DNA from 3 places in the Fusibacter sp. A1 genome. Region 2 is predicted to be linked to each of the others. Evidence: riboswitches for the same ligand, from Rfam matches in the RefSeq annotation. Region 2 holds a riboswitch; each other region holds the start of a gene.
What was found. A riboswitch is a leader RNA that binds a small molecule or an ion and turns the genes downstream of it on or off. The one in region 2 is predicted to bind cyclic di-GMP.
Positions count from the first base shown of each region.

Region 1: it holds a riboswitch for cyclic di-GMP, as region 2 does, so the genes downstream of both, DWB64_RS02195 (response regulator) here and DWB64_RS17665 (transglutaminase-like domain-containing protein) in region 2, are expected to answer to the same signal.
Region 3: it holds a riboswitch for cyclic di-GMP, as region 2 does, so the genes downstream of both, DWB64_RS00920 (trypsin-like peptidase domain-containing protein) here and DWB64_RS17665 (transglutaminase-like domain-containing protein) in region 2, are expected to answer to the same signal.

Region 1 is NZ_QQWI01000002.1:40,840-51,154, reverse strand. It holds gene DWB64_RS02220 (DEAD/DEAH box helicase) at 1-153, opposite strand, end outside; gene DWB64_RS02215 (FMN-dependent NADH-azoreductase) at 512-1,147, opposite strand; gene DWB64_RS02210 (MarR family winged helix-turn-helix transcriptional regulator) at 1,233-1,682, opposite strand; gene DWB64_RS02205 (hypothetical protein) at 1,755-2,279, opposite strand; gene thpR (RNA 2',3'-cyclic phosphodiesterase) at 2,349-2,879, opposite strand; cyclic di-GMP riboswitch class I at 3,041-3,123, shown strand; gene DWB64_RS02195 (response regulator) at 3,174-3,542, shown strand; gene DWB64_RS02190 (HD-GYP domain-containing protein) at 3,868-4,806, shown strand; gene pyrR (bifunctional pyr operon transcriptional regulator/uracil phosphoribosyltransferase PyrR) at 4,865-5,398, opposite strand; gene DWB64_RS02180 (RluA family pseudouridine synthase) at 5,403-6,314, opposite strand; gene DWB64_RS02175 (5'-methylthioadenosine/adenosylhomocysteine nucleosidase) at 6,315-7,010, opposite strand; gene ileS (isoleucine--tRNA ligase) at 7,132-10,233, opposite strand.
Region 2 is NZ_QQWI01000016.1:32,626-42,940, forward strand. It holds gene DWB64_RS17640 (metallophosphoesterase) at 114-719, shown strand; gene DWB64_RS17645 (hypothetical protein) at 730-1,764, shown strand; gene pepT (peptidase T) at 1,819-3,039, opposite strand; gene DWB64_RS17655 (exopolyphosphatase) at 3,206-4,129, opposite strand; gene DWB64_RS17660 (transglutaminase family protein) at 4,302-5,078, opposite strand; gene DWB64_RS17665 (transglutaminase-like domain-containing protein) at 5,310-6,092, opposite strand; cyclic di-GMP riboswitch class I at 6,106-6,184, opposite strand; cyclic di-GMP riboswitch class I at 6,212-6,298, opposite strand; cyclic di-GMP riboswitch class I at 6,361-6,447, opposite strand; gene DWB64_RS17670 (glycosyltransferase family 2 protein) at 6,611-7,549, opposite strand; gene DWB64_RS17675 (GtrA family protein) at 7,559-7,984, opposite strand; gene DWB64_RS17680 (YfhO family protein) at 7,968-10,315, opposite strand, start outside.
Region 3 is NZ_QQWI01000001.1:216,576-226,890, forward strand. It holds gene DWB64_RS00915 (Ig-like domain-containing alpha-2-macroglobulin family protein) at 1-3,768, opposite strand, end outside; gene DWB64_RS00920 (trypsin-like peptidase domain-containing protein) at 4,003-5,946, opposite strand; cyclic di-GMP riboswitch class I at 6,094-6,178, opposite strand; gene DWB64_RS00925 (hypothetical protein) at 6,418-7,092, shown strand; gene DWB64_RS00930 (amidohydrolase) at 7,151-8,299, shown strand; gene DWB64_RS00935 (HAD family hydrolase) at 8,357-9,013, opposite strand; gene ribE (6,7-dimethyl-8-ribityllumazine synthase) at 9,006-9,476, opposite strand; gene DWB64_RS00945 (bifunctional 3,4-dihydroxy-2-butanone-4-phosphate synthase/GTP cyclohydrolase II) at 9,487-10,315, opposite strand, start outside.

The DNA.
Region 1 (10,315 bases), on a different contig from region 2:
CACACCTTCAAGTATCTTAGGAATCGTCTGTTGCTGCACTTCCAGCGGATAAACGAAACCCAGTTCGCTAAGGGCCCTTTTGATCTGATTGTCCAGTTCGAAGTCCTTGAACTTCATCACTTCTATTGTCTTTTGTGTGTTTTTATCACTCATCTTCATTCCTCTTCCTCAACTTCAAGCGTCGTGCCAATTAACTGTACTCTATTATCATCTATATGAATCAATTATCGTAATCAACAAAACTACCGTTACCAATCTAACACTATATCACGTTTGAAGTTATCTGAAAAGTTTTTTATCTTTAACAACTGCATATAACAAAAAAGACGCTCCGCTCCAACTGCAAGGCAAACCTTTTATCACCTAAAAAGGTTTCCTTGCAGTTGGAGCGGAGCGCCTTAAAATACATGTTCAAATGAAACCCAGCAGCTAGACGACCACTAAAGATGATTAGCCGAGTGATGCATTGTTATGGGAACTTCTTAGTGTGGTTTTAATGATCGCACTTCCCTTAAAAACTTTTCACCAGCTGTTCCAGTTTTTCAGCAGCGTCCGTTTTGATGGATGCGCCGCCGTCTGTGGCCATGTTTGTACCTTCAAGAAGCACCGACTCGATGTCCATGACGCCCATGAATCCTAGGACGGTCTTCAAGTAGCTGTCCCCGTGCTCCATGGCCTTTGCGGGACCCTCTGAATAAATTCCGCCCGATGCGTGCACATGAAGCGCCTTCTTATTGTTTAACAGTCCCACAGGACCCTCAGCAGTATACTTGAATGTCTTTCCTGCGACCATCAGCGTGTCGATGTAGACCTTCATCTTAGGTGGCAGTGAGAAGTTCCAAAGCGGAGTGGCAAAGACGTATTTGTCTGCACCCATAAACTGTTCTGTAAACTGATTGATTGTTCCCACTTTGTACTGTTCCTGATCTGTCAGATCGCTAAAGTCGACTCCTTCGCCCAGTTTTCCCCATCCGTTAAAGACATCTTCATCGATAAATGGAATATCGAGCTTATAAAGGTCAAGTTCCACCACCTCGTCCGTGGGATTGATTTCCTGATAGGTTTTTATGAAGTTCTCACTTGCGTCCAGACTAAAGGAATGTGCGGATGCTTTTGGATTTGCTTTTATAAATAATACTTTTTTCATGGTGAATCCTCCTATTGATGTTGGTTGACGAATCAAATACGGGTTTTTAGTACTAATTAGTGATATATCTTTAAAAAAAGTGGTGCTATACAACACCATTCATTTTTTTAAGCAGGGAGAGCAACTCATTCTTCTCTTCGATATTCAGATTCGAAAACTCGTCTTCTAGGTCATCAAGATGCTTGGGAAAGACTTCGGCGATAATGGTCCGCCCCTTTTCCTTAAGTCTGATCACAAATGCCCTGCGGTCCTCATCGTCACGATCCCGGCTGATGTAGCCTCTCTTTTCGAGATTCTTGATTACAACGGTCATGTTGCCGCTTGTAGACAGCGTCTTTTCAATGATCTCGCATATCTTCATCGGGCCTTTGTGATATAAAGCTTCCATCACACCGAATTGAGATAGGGTAAGGTCATATTCTGAAAGTCGTGCCGACAAGGACCTCTCATCGTTTTGAATCGTCCTGTGCAGTGCTACCACCAGTTTTAAATTCAATTCACTTACTGCTCCGTATTTGCTCGGTTTGTTTTCCATGGATTAAATATATCACTAACTAGTAATAATGTCAAGGGTATTTCCAGTTCTTTTTTTTGACATGCCCCTATTCTAGAACTGGTCTTTGTAACCCTCTCTCAATAGCGTGTACTGCCCTGTCTCTGTGTTCAGGTCATAGATGTTGAAGTTCGTTTTGATATCGAATCCTTCGTAGTGGACTGCGAAGTTGATGGATGCAGACCCCAGCGTACCGCTTTTTATCCTGTGGAATACGTGCCGCGGCCATACAAGTACGGCTCCGCCTTCAAATATCAGCTTGTCGTTTTTATAGATCTTGTCGGGTAAGACGGTAAAGTGTTCAACCCGTCCATGCTCTTTCGTGTAAATTTCCACTTCTCGCTTGCCGTAAAGGACGATGAGGTTGTCCGCCTGATCCGGGTGCATGTACCAGGGATTCGCAACACCCATCGTAGGACCCGGCGATACCGCATCCTTTTGATGGAGCACACGGTCGATTGAATCGATCTTAGGTAGTGCGTCGAGTGGAAACAAGTCGAACATGACACCTTCGGTTTTTCTAAACGGTGTCAGCTCAATAATCTGATACAGGTCTTTTACTTCTTCAATGATCTTCAAGTTTATCCTCCCTTGATATGTTAATGGTGTTTACCTGCTTTTCAAGTCTCACACCCTAAATCGGTTCTTTCACTTGTCTGTAAAACCTTTTTCTTTCACCACCCTATAGACCAGCCTTTCATCCACACGCACGCTTTCCATGAGCGCGACGGAGCTGATCGTTACTTCAATGGGGCTGAAGTGTCTCATGGATACATCCTCGTCTAGGACCACACCTCTTGCGAATGTGATGTGGGGAACATAAGGCATCGCCTCTACTCTGAAACCCGCCTGTTTGAGTCTGAAATTCAACTCACCTTGCAAGCGAAGGAGCGTCTGATTCTCTTCAACTCCTATCCACAGAATTTTTTTGTTTTTTTTATGAAACTGGCCAAAGGAAGCTGCCACGAGATCCGGCTTACAAACATCGAATTCATCAAGCAGGACGCTGAGCCTCTCAACTTCATCGTCTGTCACATCACCGATGAAGGCAAGTGTCAGATGCAGGTTGTCACAGCTTGTGAACTTACCCCTTTTACAGTCCTTTGTCGTTTTTCTACAGGCGTCATGCAGCTTATATTTACATGCTTGTGTTATCGTAAGCGCAAAGAAGACTCTCACGCGGTCACCTCCTAAGGCGGTATATCCAATCCATACCCAATAACTTCATCATCGAATAAACTATCAAAGCCATATCAATAAATTTTTATTTAGAGCACCATGACAATTCATTGACAAGCCTTCCAAAGGATAGTACCCTATACCTATAAGTTTAACTGAATACATGAAAAAGGCAAACTCATCGAAAGGTGAAGACGCAAAGCTGTGAGTCTAAGGAGAAATCTATGATCGTCAAGCTACCGAAATACTGACGTCTTTTCGGGATGTTTTTTTTATGTCAAGATGGAGGTAAGAATGAAAAACATATTGATTGTGGACGATGCAGCGTTCATGCGGATGATGCTTAAGAACATTCTTGTAAGCCACGGATACAACGTGGTGGGGGAAGCGTCAAATGGAGCACAAGCTATCGAAAAGTACCACGAACTCAAGCCGGATATCATCACCATGGATATCACCATGCCTGAGGTCACAGGTATCGAGGCCCTTGAGGAGCTGATCAGAGTCGATCCATCCGTCAAAGTATGTATGGTCTCCGCATGCGGTCAGCCCCAGTTTCTGCTCGAAGCCATTAAAAAAGGCGCGAAGGACTTTATCACAAAGCCGTTCACACCGGATGAGGTGCTTTCAAAGATCAATCAAATCGCCAGCATGGCAAATTGATTTGGGTTAAAGATTCACGATCGAGCAATTTACTATGGACAAAGTTCACCTGAACTTTGTCTTTTTTATTTCAAAGCCACCATGCCGCGTACTTGATCGCAAGTCAGGGTCCGCTATGTTTAGCATCTGCTTCTTCTTGATTCCTACAAAATAAGGTGTTTTCCCTTGACAATTATTCCTAGTATGGTATTTTTATTAAGTTACCGATTGCTTACTTACAACTTATGGCAGAATAGCATGGTAGATTAACGTGTCGGCAAAGCAAAGCCTTCCATGCGCTTCACTTGTGAACCTATTGTTCACTTGCACAACCAAGAGGTCAATTATGAATGGATTCTTAACCTATAAGGAATGCGAGAGTATTCAAACCTTTGATAATCTTGCCGGTACATTTAAACTACTGGTTCAAGATGACAACATAGAAATTTTCGAATCGAACATACACGCCGGTAAATCGATTCTTTGTCAGCCCTATGAATCGAAAGATGCGCTTAATGTCATCATTGTGCAAGAAGGCACTCTTTTTCATACAAACGAGAGAAAAGTGATTACAAGCGGTCAACGCATCACATTCAAGAATCTGACAGAAACCCATCATTTAAGCGTCATCACTCCGACAAAATTGCTTATGATCAGAGAATCGAAGTTTTTCACCCAACAGGCGAGCACCACAAATGAGATTTACCATTTTATCCATCAGATTCAAGCCAAAGATCATTATTCGGAATACCACTGCAACGCTGTCGGCAATCTGGCTGTTCAGATTGCGACAATGATGCGATTGTCCGATAAGGAAATTCACAATGTAGGTCATGCGGCAAAAGTTCACGACATAGGAAAAGTGAATATCCCTGATGTGATTTTGAATAAACCGTCGAGACTCACTGATCAGGAGTTCGAGATCATGAGAAAGCACCCGCAGGACGGGCATGACCTAATACTGAAAACCATAGACAGCAAAGAGATCGCAAGCATCGTTTTGCAGCATCATGAACGTCTTGACGGCAGTGGATATCCCAACCGTCTTAAAGATGATCAAATAAGAATTGAAGCCAAGATCATAGCGGTAGTCGACAGTTTCGACGCGATGGTGTCCAAGCGACCATACAAGTCGCCGATGAGCCCCTCGGATGCCCTTGATGATCTCAGTCGTCACATCGGCATCTGGTACGAGGAGGAAATAGTCCATACGCTGAAAGAGATTCTTGAAATCAATCGTTCCATCATTAAGTCACAGTCGCAATCACGCTTTGAAGTCAAATAAAGCACTAAAGTCTTGTCAGAAGACTTTAGTGCTTTTCTATTGGGTTCAGATCCTATTTCTACTCGTAAATCTCGACTGCGTTTTCGCCGTCGATACTCTTGACTTTCACGTGAATATTTTCCTTTTTACTTGTCGGAACATTCTTCCCGACGTAATCGGCACGAATCGGGAGTTCACGGTGGCCCCTATCGATCAAGACGGCAAGTTGGATCGACTTGGGTCTTCCCCTGTCGATGACGGCATCCAGCGCCGCCCTGACCGTTCTTCCTGTGTAAATAACATCATCCACCAGCACGACGGTCTTATCCTTCAAATCTACATCGATCGCCGTTTCTGAAACGATGGCGTCTTCTGAGACTTCCGATAGGTCATCCCTATAGAGGGTGATGTCAATCGAGCCGACCGAGACTTTGACCGCTTCAATTTTCTCAATTTGATCGGCAATCTCATAGGCGATCGGCACACCCCTGGAAAGAATACCGACGAGAACGACGTCGTCGACGCCCTTGTTCTTTTCGATAATCTCATGAGCAAGCCTTGTCAAAGCACGCTTTATTCCTTTTTCATCGAGTATTTGAGCTTTAAAGTCCATTTGTCTACCTCAATTTTTCTAGTATATTTACAAATCGCTCAGGCAGCGGCGCCTGAAACACCATTCGGGCTCCTGTTGTCGGATGATCGAAACCCAAGGTCTCAGCATGCAGGAGCTGCCCTGAAAGCTTCATCTTTTCTTTACGAACCCCATACAAAGGGTCACCCAGAAGCGGATGGCCGATACTCGCCATATGCACTCTGATCTGATGGGTCCTTCCTGTTTCCAGCCTGCAGCTGATCAGCGTATAGGACTGCAAACGTTCAATCACCTCATAGTGGGTGATGGCATGCTTGCTGTTGATTTCTGTGACAGCTTGTTTGAGCCTGTTTTTAGGATGCCTGCCGATGGGTTTGTCGATCGTACCCGCATCGTTTGAAAATCCTCCGTGCACGATCGCGTAATACCTTCGCTCGACACTATGGTCTTTCAGTTGAGCCGATAAGGACTCATGCGCCTTATTGTTCTTTGCGACCATGAGAAGCCCTGTGGTATCCTTGTCGATCCTGTGGACGATCCCAGGTCTTATGACGCCGCCGATGTCCGACAGGTCCTTTATATGGTACATCAGGCCGTTCACAAGGGTGCCTGTATAATTTCCGGGCGCCGGATGAACGACTAGACCTTTGGGCTTGTTCACAACGATCACATCGCTATCCTCATAGATGATTTCAAGCTCCATCTGCTCGGGCTCGATTTTCCAAACTTCAGGTTCAGGAACCTCCACTGTGATGGTATCGCCTAAGGTCAGGATATAATTCTTCTTGATGGATTTTCCCGTCTGTGTGGTGATCGCTCCCTGCTTGATCCATTTCTGAACCCGGCTTCTCGATACCCCATCCATCGCATCTGTCAGGTACTGATCGATACGGATGCCCTGATCTTCCTCTTCCACATTAAATTCTATACGTTCCATCTATAAACCTTTCATCATATCAAGTACGATTTTTGAAGAATTGATCGCTGATTGACGACCGAACTCTTCAAAATTCACATGTGCAGATCCATCCGCCTTGTCGCTCATCGCGCGTATGATGACAAAGGGCACCTTGTTGACGTGACAAACGTGCGCGATTGCAGCGCCTTCCATTTCAGTCGTGTCCGCATTGAACTGGTTTAGCAGAAAATCTTTTCTTTCCATCGACGACACAAACTGGTCGCCTGTCACGATTCTTCCTTCGTAGACAGCGTGGTCCTTGATTTCGTGCTTGGCCGCCTCGTAAGCTAGTTTTCTTAACTTCTCGTCCGCTACGAAGATCCACTGATCCATACCTGGAATCTGCCCGTATTCGTAACCGAAGCCTGTCGCGTCCATGTCATGTTCTAACAGATCTATTGAAATCACCGTATCGCCCACTTCAAGATGGTCTTTGACAGCGCCTGATACACCTGTATTGATCACATGTGTGACCTCAAATTCCGACACGAGGATTTGAGCGCAAAGTGCAGCGTTTACCTTTCCTATTCCAGAAACCACCGCAACGACGGATTTACCCATCAAGAGGCCCTTATGATACTCTCGTCCCGCAATACATTTTGTCTCAACTTCTGTCATCGCTTCAATCAATAGTGTAATTTCATAATCCATCGCACCGATAATTCCAATTTTCATGTGTCTCTCTCCCTTATCCATTGCCTTTATTGGTTTTTTCGCTAATTTCACTTTTGAAGTATCATTATATCATACTTTTTTAAAAAGCTAAAAGCCGACCCAAATTGGGTCGGCTTTTGATTTATGCTTTCATCACTCTGATATTTGTTTCTTCACCGTTTAGCTCGAATGTCTCGAATTCACCTTCTGTGGTATTCTCAAGCGACACCGTAAGCGTCTCACCCTTGATATACTCTGCAAACTCAGAAACTGCCGATTCGAACACTTGTGTCGAATTGTAGTGGATCTTGATGTTATCAGCCACTTCAAATCCGTTTGACTTACGCATCTGTTGGATTCTTGATACGAACTCCCTAGCAAACCCTTCTGTAATCAGGTCTTCTGTAAGTGTCGTATCTAGGATCATGAAGAGGTTGTTTGCCATTTCCACTGTAAATCCGTCTTTCGCTGCGATTCTCACATCGACATGCTCCGCGCTGCAAGTGAAGGCTTCTCCCGCGATGTCAAGCTCGATGCTTTCTCCAGCTTGCATTTTCGGTGCCCATACAGAAGCGTCAAGGCCTGACAGCGCCTTATTGAACGCACCCATGTTCTTACCTAGAAGAGGTCCGCAGACTTTAAAGTTCGGCTTCAGTGTAAAGTCCATATAAGTCGCAAGGTTGTCTTCAAACACTACCTCTTTGACATTCAGTTCTTCCTTGATCAGGTCCACAAGATCGCTGATCAGCGCTTCGTGAGCTCCATCCACCATGACTTTGGCGATCGGTTGTCTTACCTTGATTTTCACAGCTTCCCTAGCCGCACGTCCAAGACCGACAAGCTCACGCACAAGGTCCATTCTGCTTTCAGTAGCCTCACTGATAAGCGAAAGGTCCGCTTTCGGATACTCTGCCAGATGGACTGATTCACCACCAACAAGATTGCTATAGATCTCTTCACTGATAAATGGCGCAAATGGCGCGATCAGTCGAGAAACCGTCTCAAGTACTTCATAAGTCGTTTTATAAACCGACTTTTTGTCGTCCGTAAGCTCAGTCGCCCAGAATCTTCTTCTTGAACGTCTGATGTACCAGTTCGATAAATCTTCAACGACAAACTCCTGAATTTTTCTGACCGCTTTTGTTAGGTCGAAAATTGCAAGATCCTCATTTACCGCTTTGACCACCTTGTTGAGTTTAGAAAGCAACCATCTGTCGATTTCAGGTCTTTCACCGACAGGAACATCGAACGCTTTTACATCGAGTCCGTCTGTGTTGGCATACAATGTGAAGAAGGTATAGGAGTTCTTCAGTGTGCCGAAGAACTTAGAGCTGATATCCTTGAGGCCGTCTTCGTCAAATTTAGTAGGCTGCCATGCAGGAGAGACATAGTACATGTACCAGCGTGTCGCATCCGCGCCGTACTTACTAAGAAGCTCGAACGCATCTACGCCGTTTCCTTTTGACTTGGACATCTTCTTGCCGTATTTGTCGAGTACCATATCGTTGACTAACACGTTTTTATATGGCGACTTACCCATCACAAATGTCGAAATGGCGATCAAGGAGTAGAACCATCCACGTGTCTGGTCGATTCCTTCACAGATGAAGTCTGCAGGGTATAGCTCGTCGAAGTTCTCTTTGTTTTCAAATGGGTAGTGGTGCTGTGCAAACGGCATCGCTCCCGAGTCGAACCAGCAGTCGATAACATCAGGTACTCTAGTCATCGAACCGGAACATTTTTCACATTTCAAGTGCACGTTATCCACTTCCGGACGATGAAGGTCGATATCGAGGCTGATCTCTTCGATCGCTCTGTCCTTTAATTCTTGGATAGATCCGACAGAATCGAGCTCGCCACATTCACATCTCCAGATGTTGAGCGGGGTTCCCCAGTATCTGCTTCTAGAAATCGCCCAATCGTTCAGATTTTCAAGCCAGTTGCCGAAACGCTTCTCACCGACGTAAGAAGGATACCAGTTCACTGAGTTGTTGTTTTCTATGAGTTGATCTTTCAGTCTTGTCATTTCGATGTACCAGCTCGGCTTCGCATAATAAAGCAGAGGCGTCTTACATCTCCAGCAGTGAGGATAGTTGTGATCGATTCTTTGTTTGCTGAAGAGTTTGCCTTCCACCGCAAGCCATTTGATGATATCCACATCGACTTCCGGGTCCATGACAAACTTGCCTTCCCAAGGAGTCGTCGTGTACTTGCCTTCCTCATTGACCGGCTGCAGTACAGGCAAGCCGTATTTAAGTCCTAAGTTGTAGTCGTCCTCACCAAAGGCAGGAGCCGTATGGACAATACCGGTACCGTCTTCTGTGGTGACGTAATCACCGCACGTGACGTAGAAACAATCCTTATCAGGTGTCGCAAAAGGCATGATCTGCTCATATCTGATATGTTCAAGGTCGCTGCCCTTTAGTGTCTCAAGCACTTCAAAGTCACCGTCGATGACTTTTGATGAAAGCGTCTTTTCAACATAATATACCGTATCTTCAAATTTCACTTTCAAATAAGTTTCATTAGGATTCACAGTAAGCGCCACATTCGCAGCAAGTGTCCATGGAGTCGTCGTCCAAACCAGGAAGTACTCGTCCTTATCGACGACTTTGAATTTAACGACTACGGTGTTTGTTTTCTTTTCGATATAACCTTGAGCCACCTCATGTGAAGCAAGACCCGTTCCGCATCTTGGGCAGTAAGGCAGTATCTTGTGGCCTTCATAGATGTAATCTTCTTTGAAGAACTTGTTAAGGATCCACCATACAGATTCGATATACTGGTTGTCAAGCGTGATGTAGGGATTGTCAAGATCGACAAGGTAAGCCATCTGCTCTGTCATATCTCTCCATAAGCCTTCGTATTCGAACACGGAATCGCGGCAAGCCTTGTTGAACTTGTCGATACCGTAAGATTCGATCGCCTGCTTGTCAGCCAGACCGATTCTTTTTTCCACTTCGATCTCGACAGGAAGACCGTGAGTGTCCCAACCGGCCTTACGCTTTACCTGATAGCCTTCCATGGTCTTAAAACGACAAACGGCATCCTTTAGCGCACGTGCCAGTACATGGTGGATTCCAGGACGGCCATTCGCAGTCGGCGGTCCTTCAAAGAACACGAACGATTCTTTGCCCTCTCTCGATTCCACGCTCTTATGGAGAAGATCGATTTCATTCCAATAGGCGACCGTTTTAGCTTCACTTGCAGCTACGGGGCCTTGTCTTAACTCTTGATATGCCATTTTGTTTCCTCCTAAATCATTTTAAAAGAAGTGAAGTCAACACTCCTTTGTAACCTACCTGCTGAATTTTGAACCTATAAGC
Region 2 (10,315 bases):
TCCTTTATAGCGAACGTATGTTCTTACGATTAGTATACACCCTCTTCGAGCAGGATGCAATATCTCATCACAATTACTGTTAATTTGATATAATGGGTTAAAGGAGACCTACCATGACCAATCGTTTTCTGCACAGGCTGCACTATCCATATGCCATACCTTCAGAATTGTTCGACCAAGGAATCAGACTGCTTCATATTTCTGATACGCCAACGATGACCTACGCAAGTCTTAAGCATATCATCGCACTCATCAATCCAACCTATATCGTCCATACAGGAGATTTGGTCGACAACATAAAACTTGAACTTCACCCGTCGAAACTTATCCATTATCAGCGCAAGGTAAAGGCACTTGCCTCCATCCTCAACTCCTGCGAGGCAAAACTCTTTATCACCAAGGGCAACCATGACGACTTTGATACGCTTGGCAAGCTATTCGGCAGCGACCAACTATTTAAGGACATGTGTTATCCTACGATTGAGGGAGTTAAATTAGGAATCTCCCACTACCGGCATAAGATCGACGCTACAAAAGCAGACCTACTGCTTTTTGGACATGACCTAAAGGTAAAAAGTCAGTTTGACCACCACCCTTATCTGAGTAATGCGATTGAAGGTATTTTCGTTTTCGAGTTCCATCCGCTAAAAGTCTATCGGTTATCCTATCCGTTTGGTACGGATGATGTAAGGATGAAAAAATTCAAAGCAGGAATCTAGGAGGACTTATATGTTTCTATTTAGAAAAGGCGCAAGTTTTCTCATCATCGCATCTCATAACATACATGAGACGGTCAACGTACTCACAGAGACCTTCAACCCGATAAGATCGGTCGCCTACTGCGATCATTTCAAAGATAAGTTCGAATGGCTCAGCGGCTTCGCGGGTCCAACTATGTGCGTTCTCCTCTTCGCAGAAGAACTACATCCACTGCTGACTTTTGAAAACCTCGATTTTAAGCATCTCATGCTCGTAGATGTTGAACTCTCCACTCTACTGATCGACTTACTGAACATAAAGGAATCCGCTCAAATCACTAGCGTCAGGGTCTCCCCACAACTAATCATGGCAAAAACTGTAGGTGAACCAGACAAGTATATCCAGCGGGTAATCGATGATCTGGAAGGTGAAATCGGATTGCCCCAAGATCTCTATGAGCGCTATGCGAGCGGTACCATCCTCATGTTTACACAGGACATCCTTAAGCGTTCAGTCCCTTTCAACCGCTTGCATGATAAGGCTCTCTTTTGTCCCTTGCCTGTCTATGAGGTGATGTCCAAACTAAGCCTTAACCGTCTCAAGTACATCAATGCATCAATCGGCCATCACAAGTGGCATGAGTGCACCATAAAGATTTACGATATTTATGAGCAGTATGATTTACATTACAGGAGAGTCCGCCTTATACTGGATCATTCAGACCTTGGGTTTGTCATTCATGAGGGCTGGGGAAGAGACACGGTCAGACCTATGATGTCGGTCGGAGTGTATACTCTGACATTTATTACTTTTCAGGATCCAACAGAGATAAAAAGACTCCTGCAAGTACTGGAGTTCAATGCACAGAATGAGCGTATCGCAGATATCGACTGTTATCTGGGGAAAAAGAAGATAGCATGGCATTCCCTGAGAACTACAAAAAACCAGACTAAACAAGAACTTGCCGCAAGCAATCGAGCGCTTTGCCTTTCACTACTAGATGATGACGAGCTCCTTACGTTCATAAGCCTAGAGACCGCTATCACAAAAGGACAAAAAAAATAAAAAGATCAGTTCGCAATGAACTGATCTTTGGTAGTACAATTTCTACAATTTGCTTTATTCAGCGATAATCTGAACCAGCTCCACTAGTACGGCAACCGCCCTCTCCATGGACTGGATAGGAATCATTTCGTAGCGCCCGTGATAGTTGTAGCCACCTGTGAAGATGTTTGGTGTAGGAATCCCCATAAACGACAACCTTGCCCCATCTGTTCCACCACGGATCGGCTTGATCAGAGGTCTCACACCTGCAGCTTCCATCGCACGCTTAGCATAATCGATAATATGCATCACAGGTTCGATTTTTTCTTTCATATTGAAATAGGAATCTGTGATCTCAAGGCTTATCGTATCTTCATCATACTGATTATTGAGTAGTTCGGCGACCTTTAAGGCAAAGTCCTTCTTATACTCGAAAGCCTCCTTGTCGTGGTCCCTGATGATGTAGTGCATCTGGGCATGCTCTACATTTCCTGTCATATCATTCAAATGATAAAAGCCTTCATACCCTTCCGTATATTGAGGTGCCTGAGTCAGTGGCAAGAGCCTGTGAAAATCCATTCCAATGGCAAGCGCGTTTTTCATCTTATTCTTCGCAGAGCCAGGATGGATATTTCTTCCTTTGACGTTGACGATCATCGTAGCTGCGTTGAAGTTCTCATATTCCAACTCTCCAAGCTCACCACCATCGACAGTATAAGCGTAGTCTACTTTAAAGTTGTCAAGATTCACCGCATCCGTACCGCGACCGATTTCCTCATCAGGAGTAAACATGATCTTTATTTCGCCGTGTGGAATCGCAGGATGGTCGATCAGGACATGTAAAAGCTCAATGATTTCAGCTATCCCTGCCTTATTGTCAGCACCTAAGAGGGTTGTTCCATCGGTTGTGATAATATCATCGCCGATATGGTTTTTAAGAAAAGGAAACTCACTTGGTTTAAGGATGGTTTGCTCGTTGAGGTAAATGTCGCCACCTTGATAATTTTTGTGTATAATCGGCTTAACATTTTCACCTGAAAAATCAGGGCTGGTGTCAAAGTGGGCACAAAAACCGACCACATCGTGCTTGCCTTCGATATTGGCAGGCAAAGTCGCTGTCAAATATCCGTTGTCATCCAGTAAAACATCTTTTAGTTTCAACGCTTCGAGTTCTGATTTTACAACCTTCGCCAGGTCAAACTGCTTTACACTTGAAGGCTGAGTTGTAGAATCCTCGTTAGACTGCGTGTCAATCTTTACATAGCTTAAAAATCTTTCAATTAACCTATTCTCCATAATAATCCTCCTCAATAATCACTCACTTGAGTAAACCGCATAATTTCATTCATAAGAACTCCAACAGCTCCTATACAGTGAAACACCTTACTTATCCATCACGCAATTTTCTCACGTTTTCATTATACACAAAATAAGAGGCTGATGTCTTGATCAGCCTCAAATATTATGCTTTTAATTTACCAATGACTTCCACAAGCAGTTCTTCTGTCTTATCGTTCGGAATCTGACACGTTCCTGCATTCTTGTGACCACCACCGCCATATTGAAGCATGACCTCACCGATATTCACATCTGAAGAACGGTTGATGATGGATTTCCCAACCGTGAATACGGTATTTTGTTTTTTAAGGCCCCACATGACTTGAATTGAAATTTGTGTCTCAGGATATAAGGCATATTTGATGAATCTATTTCCTGGAAGTATGGGATCGACATCCCTTAAGTCTACTACAAGTATTTCATCGTAGACCTTCGCATGATTCTGAATCATCTTCTTAAAGTCGTCCTCATATCTGAAATACAGTTCCACACGTTCCTTCACATCAGGAAGCTCAAGAATCTCATCGATCGTATGGTCTCTGCAGTAGTCTATCAGTTCCATCATCAGTGTATAATTCGATATCCTAAAGGCTCTAAATCGTCCAAGACCTGTCCTTGCATCCATCAGAAAGCTCAGAAGTTCCCACCCTTTAGGTTCAAGAATATCCTCTTTGGTAAACTGAGCTGAATCGGCCTTATCTACTGCAAGAAGCATTTCCTGCCAATCCTCCCTGAACTGATGTTTATCTTTATAGTAATCATAAACCACTCTTGCGGCAGAGGGCGCATTGGGATCAATGATATGATTTTCAGCGACTTCCTGATTTCTGATTGTTTCGCTTAAATGATGGTCAAATGCAAGGTAAGCACCTGAAACATAGGGCAAGTTCGTCGTAATATCAAATTCTGTCACCTGAATGATTCCATCCTGCATATCCTTTGGATGAACAAATTTGATATCATCAATTAATCCCATATCCTTAAGCAAGACTGCGCAAACCAGACCGTCAAAATCACTTCGTGTAATTAGTCTATATTTTCCTTCCATGCTAATCCTCCTTGTTCGTTTGAGCATCCTAGCCTTTTAACACTTGATAGAACAGTTGCTCCAACCGCTGACTATTTCATATATACCTATTAAATAAGTTAATAATCATAGACTTATTATACTAAAAAAATAGCCCTTATCTCTAAGGGCTAACTAAATTTATCACCATACACTAGAAACTTTTCATTTTAACGTGGCTGGTGGTAGTCTTGTATTTGTCATATTTGGCCATCATCTTCGAAAGCTGCGCATCGACTGTGGAATCAATGATTTTCCACTCGCCGTTCAAATACACTTCATTCCAAGCATGATAGGTGGAGGTATAAGTACTTTCACCTTCAATCAATTTTGACTTTATGCCCTGGCTTCGAAGCATTGAAGCCATCAGTGATGAATAATCATAACAGATACCTTTCTTTTCTTCAAGAGTGACATCGATCACAGGTAAATACCTGCTATAGATAGTCGAGGCTTTATAATAGTCATAGACGATCGACCGGATGATATAGTCGTAAACGGCATCAAACTTCTCCTCATCCGTTTCAAGATCAGCCATCAGTTCTTTTGCAAGAACGATTGCCTTCATTTCTTCAGCCCAGCTCATATTCTGCACACTTGCAAGATTTACAGCATCTTCATTGACAGTAACCGTCTTAGAGGCTGATGTGATTTTCTTATATTTATTACTGGAAACATTTTGGTAAATTGCTACTGTGTACAAACCACTGCCCATCTGAAGTGGAAATGATTCATCGTTATCGTTGATATTGTAGATGTACTGCTGCGTATCTCTCTTTATGATTATTTTAAACTTAGTATAATCGGTTGTTGTATAATTTATCTTAACAATTCCTTCATCGGGCTTGTAATTAATAATGCCATCTGCAAATGCGAAACTTGATAACACGGCAATCATTACTACAAACAGAACTACTAACTTTCGCTTCATCTTTCTCGCCCCTTTCATGACTTCAATTATTATATATATACCACATTTGATAAAACATAATCATGCTTAACCGCTAAATAGGTCTTTGGACTCACCAAAGTCCATTGAATCACTCTATGCTTGCAGTCACATTATAACACTAATTCATCGAATGAGCTATCTTTGTGATAGGCAAAAAAAAAGCCTTATCGGCTTTGTCAGATAAAATAGCTGAGAGGGTAACTTATCCTTTTAAAATGATTTTACTCCAACATAATCGTTGATTGATTTTTCAATCGAGTATCTCGCACTACCTTTTGACAACTGTGCATCAACGGTAGTATCGATGATCACCCATTTTCCATTGAGATATACTTCATTCCATGCATGATACACGGATGTATAGGTACTTTGACCATGGATCATTTTAGTTGGAACACCAACGCTTCTTAACATCGATGCCATCAGTGATGAATAGTCGTAACAAATACCATTGTTGTTCTCAATCGTCAATGTGTTGTTTGGAATAAATCGACTATCAACAGTAGCTGCCTTTTGATAATCATAAACTACATTATTGATGACGTACTTGTAAATTGCATTGAATTTTTCTTGATCTGTCATCGTTTCCGTAGTCAATGAATCAGCTAATACAGCTGCGCTAGTATTCTCTTTCCAATTAATGGTTTGAATACTTGCTGTGTAGACTTTCATCATATCCACCGTAACAACTGCAGTAGCAGAAGTCACTTTTCGATATTTGTTGCCATCCACACGTTGATAGAGTCCTATTGAGTAATCTCCGCTTCCCATTTGAAGTGGAAACTCCTCTTGTGAATCATAAAGGTTATAAACATATTGTTCAGTTCCCTTTTTCACTAGAACTTTAAAATCGGAATAATCAGTTGCAGTATAATTGATGCTTACTGTGCCGATTTCTTCGTTGACCTTGATAATGCCACCATCTGCAAAAGCAACGGCGGACAATGTCATGATAATGAGTGTAAGAGTTAATAAAGAAATCACTCTTTTCATCTAATTCTCTCCCTTCGGCACCTGGCTATCTTCATTATGAAGACCCTGTAGTTTTGCGTCCCCACCTCACGATGGGTTTGCCTTGTTACATTTGGGAAAGAAAAGTAAAAAACTTTTCTTTCGGCGACTGGCTGCCATATCACACAAGTGACTTAGGCCCTCTAGTTTTGCGCCCCAATCTTTCAACTGGTTTGCCTTGTCGAGAAAAGATCTGATACCTGGTGTGCAAACATGGTCTACACAACCTATTTGGCAATCAAAGTCTTTCTCTGGAAACTGGCTGTCATAGTTCATATGAACCTTAGACCCTATAGCTTTGCGACACTGATTTTCATCAGCTTTGCGATTTACAGAATAATTTTGGTCAATCGAATCGACTTTTGACTACCCTCTCAACTACATTATACCACCATTTACAACAATACAGTCGTAATTTTGATTACATCTTGATTACAGGGCAGCTACGTTTACAAGTCATATGCTCTTAAAATCTTTTAGGATTATGTAAACAACAAGCGTCATTGGATTTTGTCTTTAACAATATACCTCGGTCTAGCTTTAATCTCGTCATAGATTCTCGAAATATACGTCCCAATAATACCAAGCGAAATCATAATCATAGAACCAGTGATCAGAAGGACCAGAATCACTGTTGAGAATCCATCCAATGCGTTCCCGACCAAGTAATTAGCCAGTGTCTGAATTCCTAAGATGATTGCAAAGAACAAGAAGATAAGCCCGCTGATCATGGTGATATAGAGTGGTTTACTTGTATAAGAGAGAGTGGCATTCAGTGCCAACATGGCCAGCTTCGCAGTAGAAAAATGACTGACTCCATTTACTCTCTCCTCTACATGAAAAGGATGTTGAACGGTTTTGAACCCAACCCATTTTACGATACCTCTGATAAACAGGTTTCTTTCATCAAATCGTCTTATTGATTCAACCACCTGTTTGTCCAGTAGCTTGAAATCTGATGAGTTTCTCATATCTAGATGAGTGACTACGTTTAAGACCCAATAAAATAGTTTTGCAACGGACCTATAAAATAGGGACTCTTTTCCTCTAGTGATTTTTATGCCTTCCACGATATTCGCATCTTCCTTAATCAGCAGCTCGAGCATAGGTCTTATTTGATCGGGCGGATGCTGCAAATCAGAATCCATAAGCAGATAAAGCTGGGCATCGATGCTGTCAAGACCTGCAGCAAGAGCGATTTCCTTGCCAAAATTCCTTGCAAACCTTATCGCTTCTGCCTGAGGATACTCCTTTACGATGGACTCCAGCACCTGCCAGGTATTATCAGTAGAACCGTCATCGACAAACATGAATCGACAATCCACTCGATCTTGTTCAAGTACGCGCACAATCTCCTTAAAATTGGTTTGCAGCGCTTTTCCTTCATTGTAAACAGGAATAATAATCGCTAGTTCCTTATGCCTATTAACCATATCCATAGTTGACTCCTATTTGTAGATTACATTTTTGTAGATCCAAAAATTCCACATCACGATACATGCCATCTTTAAGAGTGGAGATATCAATTCACTGATTCCTAGTATCTCTGTAAAGAATGTCATCAGTACGATATTGGCGACAACCAGATTGAAAATGAACAGCAGTCCATATTGCACCAATTGCTTCCTAATATCCTTTGTCGACTCAAACGACCACTTTCTATTCATTAAAAATACAAACCAGAAAATCACACAATAAACCAGCACACTAGCGATGATATATTGTGCGTTCAACACCTTAATCAGCAGCACATACAAACCGTACTCGATGAAAAATGCAGAAAATCCAGTAATGAGATATCTTACAAATTGACGTGTGAACAGTTTATCCTTTAAAATTTCTATCTTCTCCATCACATTAACCAGCAATTTCATGCTGTCCCCTTTTAGATTTCAGTTCCTTCTGTTCCTTTTGAAAATCCGTTTTCCTTCCTAAAACATAAATTGAAGCCAAGATAAGCAGTGATAAAACACTGATCATCAGTCCAGAGACAAAGCCTGCTGAAACATATGAGAATTCAATCTGATGTGTTCCTTCACGCAGTGGTATCGCAATCATCGCATCTTGATAAGCCATAGGTTCTATTCGGTCACCATCTACTTTTACTTTCCAGCCTTTTTCATAAGGAATCGAAGTATAAAGCAGTCCATCACTGTTGAGTGTCGCAACTCCAGTAAGCTTTGTCTGGGTAAACTCATCCACTTCGAATGCTTCGTCAATCAAATCGTTTCGGGTGACGGTAAACACCTCATCATCGAATGTGACAACATGAATGTCAAAATATCCAGATGCAGAAGCCATTACCTCAAAAGATAACTCAAAGCTTGTTCCCTCTTCCACGATCCCTAAGTCGATGATCACACCTCGTGGGGTTTGGTGGGTGGTGGAAACTCCATTCATTTTAAGCGTAACCGTTTTCGTTTGGTTAAGCATGTAGATATACATCTGTTTTGTTTGCTGCGCAACAAACTCTATTTTCGCTTTTCCTATTTTGGAAGCATCGATATTTTTATAGTGGTATCTTATATCCTCAAGCAGATGCCTATCCATATTTTCATAGGTCTCATTCACCGCTTCTACCCCTTTGAAGAATGTCACCTCATTCCCAGTCGCAAGACTCATGAACTGCTCTTGTCTTCTAAATGGGCTGATGTCGGTTGTCGTCAAGTTGAGGATGTCAGGATTGACCTTAAATCCAAGTGGGAAAGCATACCTGTTCTCGTATACCTCAAGGTCAGTAAACTCGTTAAACTTCGTATAGGCAGCGTTTGGAATAGGCAAAGCAGCATGCTTTGACAGAAGATACTTTATATTGAACATCGCGTTGATCACTGGTGTGCCTGGCAAATACCTATTTGAGTTTCCACCTGGATCGGCAGACATTCCCATTTTCTTTGCAAAGGTGTTCAATTTTGAATTTGCAGTAGATGAGAATTGTGTAATACCCCGATATCCATATAATAAGGGATCGTTAGCGCTATATTGCTGATACATCTCCAGACGGTAAAACCCAGTATCTTTAGCATATAAATCATCTAGAGCAGCCTGTACTTCGCTATTTTGAACAGGATAGTCAGTTCGCCCTGAATTTCCAGCAACCTCTGTCGCATGAAATGCAGACACTGTGATTTCGACTAACAAGACGATCAAAATCATCTTTGCCATAAACTTGATAGAAACCTTGTCATGCTTATAAAGGAGAACAATAGAGGCATAAGCAAGCAGAAATGCCGCACTGATGTAAAAAACCTGTGCATCGAATAATGTTGTGTAAAGTTTTTCATTAACAATCAGATAAACCATCATGACACCAGTTACTTTTAAAACCGCTTTTACAGGTAGTTCATTTAACTTAGTCATCGCTTCATATGCGATTGTCAACAGTACAAATGACAGTAGGAAGGAAAATCTAAAAGGCACCTGATTTGGAAAGTGAAATCCATGCCAAACAAAATTCAAATAATTGATGTTCATACTCAAAATCAAAAATGCAGCAAATGATCCATTGATCACTTTGTTTTTTGTAGGAATTCCTGGAACAAGAAAATAGAAGATCATAAATAGTAACCCGATCATCGTTATGGAAATGTTCGGCAAACCATCTACGACTGTCGGCTCTACATAGGCAAGCAAATTGTTTAGAATATCAAGTATGGAATGATACAATTTAAAGCTAGTTGGATTACCTGATGATAGGCCATATGCACGCTGCATACCTATGAAAATCGGAAGTAAAGTCAACATCGCAGAACCAATTGCCAACACCGAGTACATGACTACCTTTGAAATCTTATTGAAGAAATGTGTGATTCCCTTAGACCTATATTTAGTGAAGTAGACCACAAAGGTATAAAGGGCAATGAACTCACATACAAAATACGCAATATAAAAGTTGCTGATCAGGCTCAGAGCAAGCGTAAAAACAAATAGTCCGAACTTGCCTTCATCCATCAATCTATGTAATCCGAGTATAACAAGAGGCAGCAAAGCAACGCAGTCCAGCCACATGATATCCCAGTAATACCCCATTAAAAATCCACTAAAGGCATACATTAGACCGAATAGGACTATTGACAGATTCTTTGATTTAAATACCCCTCGTAAATACTCCGTAAAGAAGGCACCCGCAAAAGCGATTTTGCCAATCGTAGCAAACAGCATGAATTCCCTTAAAAACTCAGCAGGTACAAAAAAGGATAAGAAGT
Region 3 (10,315 bases), on a different contig from region 2:
GATGACTGCGATATCTGTTGTAAGCTGCAGGTCATCCTCGGCATTTTCAAGTATGCTGATGCCGCCGCCATAATACGTAAAGGGATCAAGTGTGTCAAGATAAGGAGTTTGAAGGATTTCTGTCGAGTACATTCCGCCATACCTTATCCGAATCAGTTCGTTTGTAAGCGCCCATTCGGCTCTTTTTGACGGATAGGTCAGTAGTTTCAGTAGTTCTTCGTGAAGTTCCCGCGCATCTGTGTTGATGATCCTCAAGTAGGATGATTTTTCAGGCCTTGTAAGTGTAAATGTATCTGACAAGGGCAGCCTTCTCATCGCTGAAAACTCTACCTTGGAATCGACGACTTCAAAGGTTTTAAGTACCGCATCCTTGTAGGTATCGGTGTCTGCGAAAAGTGTGACTTCATACCTTCCAGGTTCAAGGGTTTTCATGGCAAGAGAAGTGTACTCCGAAGCCAACTCTGTTCCATCAAGTGTATAATCCGGTCCTGTCGGAGGATTCACATTCAGCTTGTAGGTAACCGACGTATCCTTGTCGATCGCCTCTCCACCTGCCCTGACTACCACATCCGCCTTTTCACCGGTCAAATAGTTCTCTTGAAGAATCATACGCGAATAAAACGGCAGCGTGCTGACAACTTGTTCTGTCGCAGTACCGATAAACCTTTCACCGCTGATTCCATGGGTGGTGATCCGCCATTTTGTGGTGCTGTCCGGAAGTGTGAACGAGGCTTTTCCGATCCCATTCTGATCTGTTTGGATCTCTATGAATGCCGCAGTATCCTTGAAATTCTCTCTAATATAATAGTCGTCCGACCCGCCTTCACCCATTTCAGCCATGTCCGGGAAAGTGATATATCCCGTATGGTAATGTTGTGGATACCCTGCGGTCGAATCATAGTCATAGAACTCCTGATAGGCTTTACGATTGTCAGGGTATAGCGCGTAGTAGGCTTCGTCCATCATATTGATCAGCACCCTGCTTTTCACGCCTGTCTCACCGATTTTTGACACCACTTCAACCGTGATCTCCTCTCCAGGTTTGTACTGGTTACGGTCGGTTGTGATGGTCAGATCCAGTTTCTTTTCTTCAGGATCCATCATCACACTGATTGTCGGAGGATATTCACCGATCCTAAACTTGCTTCCATCAAAGTAGATTCCTCTGATCAGCACATTGGATACATCCTCTTCGGTGAACACCTCGGAATAAGTACTGCCTCTGTTGACCTGATGTTCCCTGTAACCGTTCTTATAGACTACAAATAGCGTCTTTTCCTTTGTGGCGGACCTGCTTTTAAGTACGTTTTCAGGCAAGTCGAGTTCAAGTGTGAATCGCTCATTGAGCTTCACACTGTCCAGTGCTTTGAACCTCGGAGCAGCCTCATACCTTTCGATATAACCATGTGTACCATATACATAAGTGTTCGCTTGGATCATATGATCTGGTGTGTCCATCGTCGTGACCTTAACAGAGTAGTTTCGACCTGGCACATAGTCTATGCCGATCGTCGACAGTCCGTCTTCTGTGATAAGCGACCCATCATAAACGACCGCTCTTCGGTAACTATAATCATACTTTGTTTCCATTTCTTTAGTCAGCGGATTGTAACTTGTGCCTAGCGTTATGGCTTCGTAGTAGGTTTCTTCAACTATCACGTGTATTGGAATATCAAGCGGTTCTCCTGAATAGAGTTTGCTGTCGTCTGTCATGAGCTGCTTTGTAGGAAGTTTCAGCTTATGGCTGGTAACTTCGATTATAAGCTGGTCCTCATTCTCATTTACCTGACTGGTCGCATCAAGAATAATCTCAGATGGAAAAATCTGCACCATGTCATGGTCAGCTACATCCGTGTTCTCAGCCTTCTTATTCGTGGTTTCTACCATAAACATAAAGGGTTTTGAAGTCTCGTACCAGTACTTGGGAGTATACTGGATATCATAACTGCCAGTCGTGTCGGTGACGATCTTCTCAGATCCCAACTCACGCTCCCAGTAGCCTTTTCCGCTGTAGGTATTCAGTTCAAAAAGGCTTGTGGGAGTTTCGTCGTAATAGGTCACCGTTCCATAGAGTCTTGTCGATTCACCTGGCCCCAGCACTTCTTTTTCAAGTTCGGTTGTGATGATGAATTCGGGTTTCACATAGGTTGAAATTCCGACACTTAGTGTGTCGAGTACAACCTCACCAGCAGTCACCTCCAGTTCATACCTGTACTCCGAACGCTTATTCAGCTCAAAACTACCGCCATAAGTGCCGAAGTCGCTCACCTGCGATGTCATCCTATCCACTTCTTCACGATGGTCGTTAAAGAGTACAAGCTCCACAGACGCCGGGTTTTCCTGACCTAAAAGATGGACCATGCCAAAGAAGGATGCCATATCGCCGTCCTGGTATACCGATCTGTCCGAGTAAAGGAAATAGTGCCCCTTTGGAGTTTCATTCTTATCACTACTTGAGGAGTAATCATACCAGTAGTAGTTCCGATTGAACCTATAAGGCAAATGGACACGCTCATCTGTTGTCTCCACAACTATAGCAGCATCTGTAGAGTCAAGTTCGACATAAGCTGTTCCATCAGATCCGGTTTCACCTGTAAGCGCTCCGTCTACAATTATTTTAGCGCTGTCTATCATTTGACCTGTTTCAGTATCGATGCACCATAGCAGGGCGTCATCTTCCGTGCTTTCTATATAGATGTTTAGATTCGTTACTTGGAAAAACTGATAGTACGTGTTTGAACGAGCACTGAACTTGGCAAGGTAATACCCCTTGTCGAGTCCGTCTAGGACACCAAAGATTGAATAGCTCCTCTCAAATGCGCTGACTTCAACACCATCTATAGGCTCTAGTACAGATTCATCCATTCGCTTGCCGGGATGCGAATAGTACTTACTGTCTGCTAGGTAGTTCGCAGTGGCTTTCCGGTAGCCTTCTTCATCCATCCTGTAAAGCTGAACCGATTCAGGCGAGGGCATCCATTCGTAAGGAACCTCGAGCACGGCAGCATCTCCTTCAAGAACAAGACTCATCTTCGCTTGTTCATATCCGAAATTTCCGGATTCTCCCGTTGTGAAGTCAAACGCGTAACCGGACGCCAAGAGACTACCGACCTGGCTTATAAACCCGTCCCTTACTTTCACCTGATAGGTGCATCCTAAGTCAAGCGAAGTAGGCATCAGGATCAAGGTATTTTTGTCGATTCTGTGGGAATATTCAATTTCAGGTTCTATTGTGATGAACTCCAAAATGCTTTCGTCAATTACTTGCGAAAACGAGATTTCTATTCCAGAACTAGGCGGAACACTGCTTGAATGCCTCGCCGGATAGGTCCCAACCACCTTTAAGTTACCGCCGACTTCAAAAGACCAGCCTGCAGTACGGGTTTTGTTATTGTGCCTGAACTTAATGACCGTTCCGGCGTCAAGAGGCTCAACGGGCTTGATCAGCACACTCAAGTCGCTTGTGCGTTCGACCTGATACTCCACTGCCGGAGTGATTGACAAGAAGGTTGCAAGATACCCGTCGTCAATCTCTGTGTCCGCGGTCACCAAGAACGAAGTATCCTCACTGATCAATCCGTCAACTGCATCCAAGGCCTCGACGCTCAGGATGTCAACCGCTTCCTTGCTAATATCCACCCTATCAGGCGGCAATTCGATTTGCACTTCTTGCCCAGTGCCTTCCTTCTCTCTGTTTAGCATCCAAATACCTGCCATTAGTGCAATTAAAACCGCTGTCATAATCAGTGCGATCCGCTTTTTATCCATATCGATCCGTAGACCTCCTTATCTTCTGTCCGCTTTTCTTTATTATAAAAAAACAATACCCAGATGAGTGGAATTTAAGAATAATTTAATATAAGGAAGTTCATTAATGGAAAAAGGATGCTAAAAGTAAAAAAGTTCTCTTTGGGTTAGAAAGAGAACTTCACATCAGTAGCAGTATTCTTTTATGGTGACAACCATCACCTTTGATCTAATCTTCCCCCTAGACCAGCTCGCTTATTTCCACTTCGAATAACCAAACGAACCATCGTCTCTGATCGAGGTCACCTCAAAGAAAGGATAGCTAAGATGCCACTCTTCTTCATTGGGATCAAACATTAGATAATCATATTCCAAAAGGTTCTTACCGAATCCTGTCGGCTTCTCGCTGCTAAAGCGATAGTACTTCATAGTAAGCGATGTCGATATACCTGTTTCGATTTCGATTTCAGTTGCGATTTGAGCTCCTAAAGCCACTAACTCAAACTCATATTCGTCGAACAGACGCATGAAGTTCTCTACGCTGTCATCAGCAATGTTTGCAACAATGCTTACTTCTTTGGTTCGCATGTATTCAAAGATTTCAATGTGAAACCTTTTAATATGGATCTCTTCCTCTCCAAGAGTGATGACACCGTATTCCTCTTTGAGACCATCCTGTATCTGATACAAGTTGAAGGCTTCAAGCTTTAGCACCTCGGAATAACTATATTGCGATGCGACTCCATCCTTAACCGCTAAGATAGCAACTTTGACTTCTCTATCAGAATGAATACCTTCCACGGTTAATCCATCAATTAACTCGTCCTCGAGCACCCAGTAGTTTTCGCCCGCCTCGTTGTTGATTGCCGCCCATTCATTACCTTTTACTCCTAAAAAGGCCATATAATAGTCCGCATCACCCTTATCCCATGTCACTTCAATAGATGTATTCGACAGTGCCGCTATGGTCACATTCGTCGGTGCTTTAGTCTGTGGATTGGTTAGTGCTGTAAACTCATCTATAGTGAGCATTTTGGATTTATCCATCGAAGTGAACAAGTTCACCGGTACGCAAAAGTTAAGGTTCTGACCTTCAACTAAAAAAGTTGTGATTCCGATTAGCTCACCATACTCATCCAATAGAGCACCACCGCTAGATCCTGGACTCACAGGTGCTGTAATTTGAATGATTACTTCCCTTATCGAACTAATGATTCCTTCAGACAAGGTGTTGATGAGCCCTTGAGGACTGCCTATCGTATAGATCTTCTGGCCTTTTTGTAAATCAAGTTCTTGTTTTACAGTTAGCGGTGTGACGGATGTGTCCTCAATTTGTAGCGCAGCTAAATCCAGATCGATGTCATACCCCGTTATGTAGACGTTTCCCTTATAGATGGAACCATCTTCATGTTCTATCTCAATGGTCTGCGCTTGGTCGATCACATGAAGATTTGTTCCGATTTTACCTGATTCATAATAGAATCCGCTGCCTAAGTAGTTCTCTCCCGTGTAGGTTTTTACATGTAACTTGACTAGGCTACCTGAAAGCGACGCAATTTCAGTAGTTGTAAGCTTTTTCTTCTCTACAACAGGAAGGCTTGCACCATAGGTTTTAGGACTATGGGCGTCCAATATCCTCTTGAATACCACCAAGGATTGTTCTTCGCTTGTGGGACTGCCTGGTGCGATCCTGTTGTCTCCTACTCCGGAAAGTATGCCGTTGTTTTTCGCCTTATACACTGCTGACCGTGCCCATGAGCTGATCTGAGCATGGTCTTCGAACAGTACGGTTCCCTCTGCAAGTTCGATTCCAGCTAGTTCAAGGGTTCTCACCATGAATACCGCAAGCTGCTCTCTTGTCAGTGAGCCGCTCGGATCAAACCGATTGTCACCCACACCTGTAGTGATTCCAATTGTCGCAGCTTTTAAACTGTTTTCATCTGTCGTATCGGTAAACTTTATTTCGGGATTGACCACAATCTGAGTTCCGGTGATCTCTTCATAAAGCTTGACCGACAGATACACAAATCGCTCTCTAGTGATATCACCTTGATAGTTGTCAAATGCAGAATCCCTTAACACTTGATACGATGACAAGGAATCAAGTGACTCTTTCGACCAATTTGATGGACTACCAGCTGCAAAAGTTACTGAACTGGCCAGTAAAAGTATCAAAAATACATGAATGACTTTACGCATTACATCCTCCCGCTACACACAATCGGTCGTAACCGATTCCCGCTTGTTTTTAGTGTATCCATTTTCTTATCACACTTTCCGAATCGCGCAATCATTGACCCTTTAAAACAAAAAAGGCAGCCAATTAGGCTGCTCATCATTATAGTTAACGGCAACCTGGCAATCATAGCTTAAACACCTTAGACCCATGGCTTTGCGTCTCAACCTTTCAGTTGATTTGCTCATTATTCGATTTTGGACTCCCGTACAGTATAACTCATTTTTAAGCATTAAAAACACTAATTTGTTAGGGATTTGCTTTTTTTTTTGAACCTTTCTCAATTTTCTGAACGTCTTGTCGGCCTTAATGGGATATTTCCTTGATTGAATTACCACCTACTCTTTCACTAAGAAGGGTCTTTACAATTGGTATCTAGAGTTTTATACTTAAATTACACACTGTTGTGTAATTTAAGTATAAAAGGAGCTCTTATGCAAGCAATCATGGAAACCATTTTTAATGTACTTTACCTTTCAACAGTCATTACTTTAGGTCTTATCATGTTAAGCCATACCAAAGAAAACAAGATGAATCGCCTATTCGGTGCGATGACCTTGCTTCTCGGTTTTGGTGACGCCTTTCATCTTGTACCAAGATCCTACGCACTCTTCACAACCGGTCTAGAAGCAAACGCGACAGCACTTGGTTTTGGTAAGTTCGTCACCTCGATCACCATGACCGTTTTTTATGTCATACTCTATAGAATCTGGATTGAAAAATACCGGGTACAGGAGTCAAAGACCCTTTCAATGACTATCTACTCACTTGCTGTCATTAGAATCGTTCTTTGCCTATTCCCACAGAATGACTGGTTCAACTTTTATCAACCGGTTAGCTGGGGAATCTACAGAAACCTTCCATTTGCCATCATGGGAGCAATCATACTCGTGCTCTTCTATCAGCAGGCTAAAAAACAGAGCGATCTTATTTTCAAGTTCATGTGGCTCGCCATCACACTGTCCTTCGGGTTTTATGTTCCCGTCGTACTCTGGGCAAAAACCTATTCATGGATCGGAATGCTTATGATTCCAAAAACAATCGCCTACGTTTGGATTGTCATTATGGGTTTCAAGCAGATGAGGCAGACGATCAAAGGGCGCATGTAATCATATCATGTGCCCTTTTTATGCTATACTGTAGAAAGATTAAAAGAGAGGTTTTACCATGCTTATAAAAAACGGCACACTTTACACCATTGAAAATGGAATTCTAGAAACAACCGATCTACGGGTGACAGGTGATAAAATCACTGAAATCGCTAAGGACATAAAGCCCAAAGCGCGCGAAGAAGTCATCGACGCAGCAGGAAAACTCGTATTCCCCGGATTTATCGACGCGCATTGCCATGTCGGCATGTGGGAAGAAGGTATTGGCTTTGAAGGTTCTGACGGCAATGAGGCAACCGATCCGATCACGCCGCATCTGCGGGCGATCGATGCGATCAATCCAAGGGATGAGGCCTTCGAACTGGCCTTAAAGGGCGGGGTGACAACTGCTTGTACTGGCCCTGGCAGCGCAAACGTGATTGGTGGAACCTTTACTGTCATGAAGCTGCACGGTCACCGAGTGGATGATATGGTCATCCGTGACAACATGGCGATGAAATGCGCATTTGGCGAGAATCCTAAAAGAGTGTATGCCGACAAAAAAATCACGCCGTCCACACGAATGGGAACAGCGGCTCTTCTTCGACAAACCTTAGCTAAAGCCAAGGAATATCTGGTGAAAATCGAAAGCGCAGCAGGCGATGTGTCAAAACTGCCGACTTACGACATGAAACTGGACGCGATGTTACCCGTACTAAAAAAAGAAATCCCGCTAAAGGCACATGCGCATCGTGCGGACGACATCTTTACTGCAATAAGAATCGCTAAGGAGTTCGATGTCAACCTGACCCTAGAACACTGTACAGAAGGTCATCTGATCGCTAGTGATCTTGCAAAAGAAGGCTTTAGCGCCGTTGTCGGTCCTAGTTTTGGGAACAAATCAAAATTCGAACTGAATGAAAAGTCCTTTGTTACACCAGGTGTACTCCAACAAGCCGGAGTCAAAGTAGCCATAATGACAGACAGCCCTGTCATTCCGCTAGAATACCTACCCATGTGCGCAAGCCTTGCCGTTAAAGCGGGCATGAGTGAAGCAGAAGCCCTAAAAGCGATCACCCTCCACCCCGCACAAATCATAGAAGTGGACGACCGAATCGGTAGTTTAGTAGTTGGCAAAGATGCAGATATCGTCATTTGGGACAGGCATCCATTTGACTTACACGCCGTTGCAGAAAAAATCATCGTAAACGGAATTACTATTTTCTAACAAAAAAACGACAGTTCGCAAGAACTGTCGTTTTAGCACCTAATTACCAATCACCAATCACAAAATTCCCATCAATTCCCCAACATCATCTATCAACACAGTGGCGTTTTCAAGCTCTTTAGTAGTCCCGAACCCGTACCTGCAACCGATCGTCTGCATATTATTTTTAATACCTGCCTCCATGTCCATCCAACGGTCACCTATCATGAGGGCATTTTCATGCTGATTCCCTCTTAGGATACTCAGTATCTGCCATTTAGGCAGGTAATCATACGCTTGTGAAGTGATAAACTCATCAAAATAGTCATCCAGACCAAACTGTTTTTTATGAGCCTGCATATAGCCGTCGCTGCAGTTGCTGATAAAGACAAGTCGATAGCCCTGTTGCCTCAAATAACGGAGCACCTTAAGCGAATGCTTGTATAACCTCGCCTCGCCTTTTTCGATTCGTCTGTTCATTTCTGTGCCTATTAACATGCCGGCTTCTTGCTTTAAAGCCTCTGGAAGGTCAGGCATAAAGGCCTGCCACATGGCTTCTTTGTTGTATCCCAGCCATTTTGCGATTTCGTCATCAGCCCAGCTTCTTTCATTTGCGTAGCCGTGCTCGACCAGATAATCGAACGCCTTTCTGAAAGCAGGCGCATAAACAGCGATTGAATCGTGTAGGGTGCCGTCGTAATCGAAGTACAGGGTTTTGATATTCCTTTTAAGCATGCTGGATTTCTGACATGAGATTTGCCATCTCGATGGCAGTGGCAGCGGCTTCAGAACCCTTGTTACCCGCCTTTGTTCCCGCACGTTCGATGGCCTGTTCAATCGAATCGGTCGTCAGTACTCCAAAGATGATCGGTACACCCGTATCAAGGGATGCGCTCGCAACGCCCTTTGATACCTCGCTCGATACCACTTCAAAGTGAGGTGTCGCCCCTCTGATCACAGCGCCTAGCGTGATTACCGCGTCATAGCGGCCCGATACAGCAAGCTTTTTTGCGATCAGCGGTATTTCAAAGGCGCCAGGCACCCACGTGATTTCGATTTCTTCCTCTTTGACACCGTGTCGTTTTAAGGTGTCTAGCGCTCCACCGAGCAGCTTTGATCCGATAAACTCGTTGAATCTTCCAACCACGATACCGAACTTCTTGCCTTGTGCGATTAAATTCCCTTCAAAGATTCTCATGTGTTTCCTCCTAGAATTTTAGTAGATGTCCCATTTTTTCTTGCTTGGTCTTTAAATAGAATGCGTTCTTTTCATTGTGATTCATCTGAATGCCGATCCTTTCGACCACGTTGATGCCATAGCCCCTTAAACCGGATAGTTTTTTAGGATTGTTGGTCATCATTCTGATGTTATGCGCGCCAAGATCCTGAAGAATCTGTGCTCCGATACCGTAATCTCTTAGGTCCTCATCGAACCCGAGTGCCAGATTGGCTTCAACGGTATCCATGCCCTGATCCTGAAGCGCATAGGCCTTGATCTTGTTGATAAGACCGATACCACGGCCTTCTTGTCTCATGTAGAGCAAGATTCCTTTTCCGTTTTTCTCTATCGCGGCAAGTGCTGAGCTAAGCTGATCTCCGCAGTCGCACCTTAAGGATCCGAAAGCGTCTCCTGTGAGACACTCGGAGTGTACCCTTATCAGCGTCGGCTCGTTGGTGATCTCCCCTTTTACAAGGGCTACATGATGTTCGCCGTTTAACTTGTTGACATAGCCGATCATTCTAAAGCTTCCGTATGCCGTTGGCATATCAGCTTCTGAAACCCGCTCGATCAGGCTGTCGTTCTTACGCCTGTAGGCGATCAGGTCTGCGATTGTCACCATTTTAAGGTCATGCTTTAGCACATAGCTTTCAAGGTCATTTACCCTTGCCATCGATCCGTCGTCGTTCATGATCTCACAGATCACACCCGCCGGATCAAGCCCCGCAAGTCTTGCAAAATCTACAGCTGCCTCTGTATGCCCTGCACGCTTCAATACGCCTCCCGCCTTGGCTCTAAGTGGAAAGATATGGCCTGGC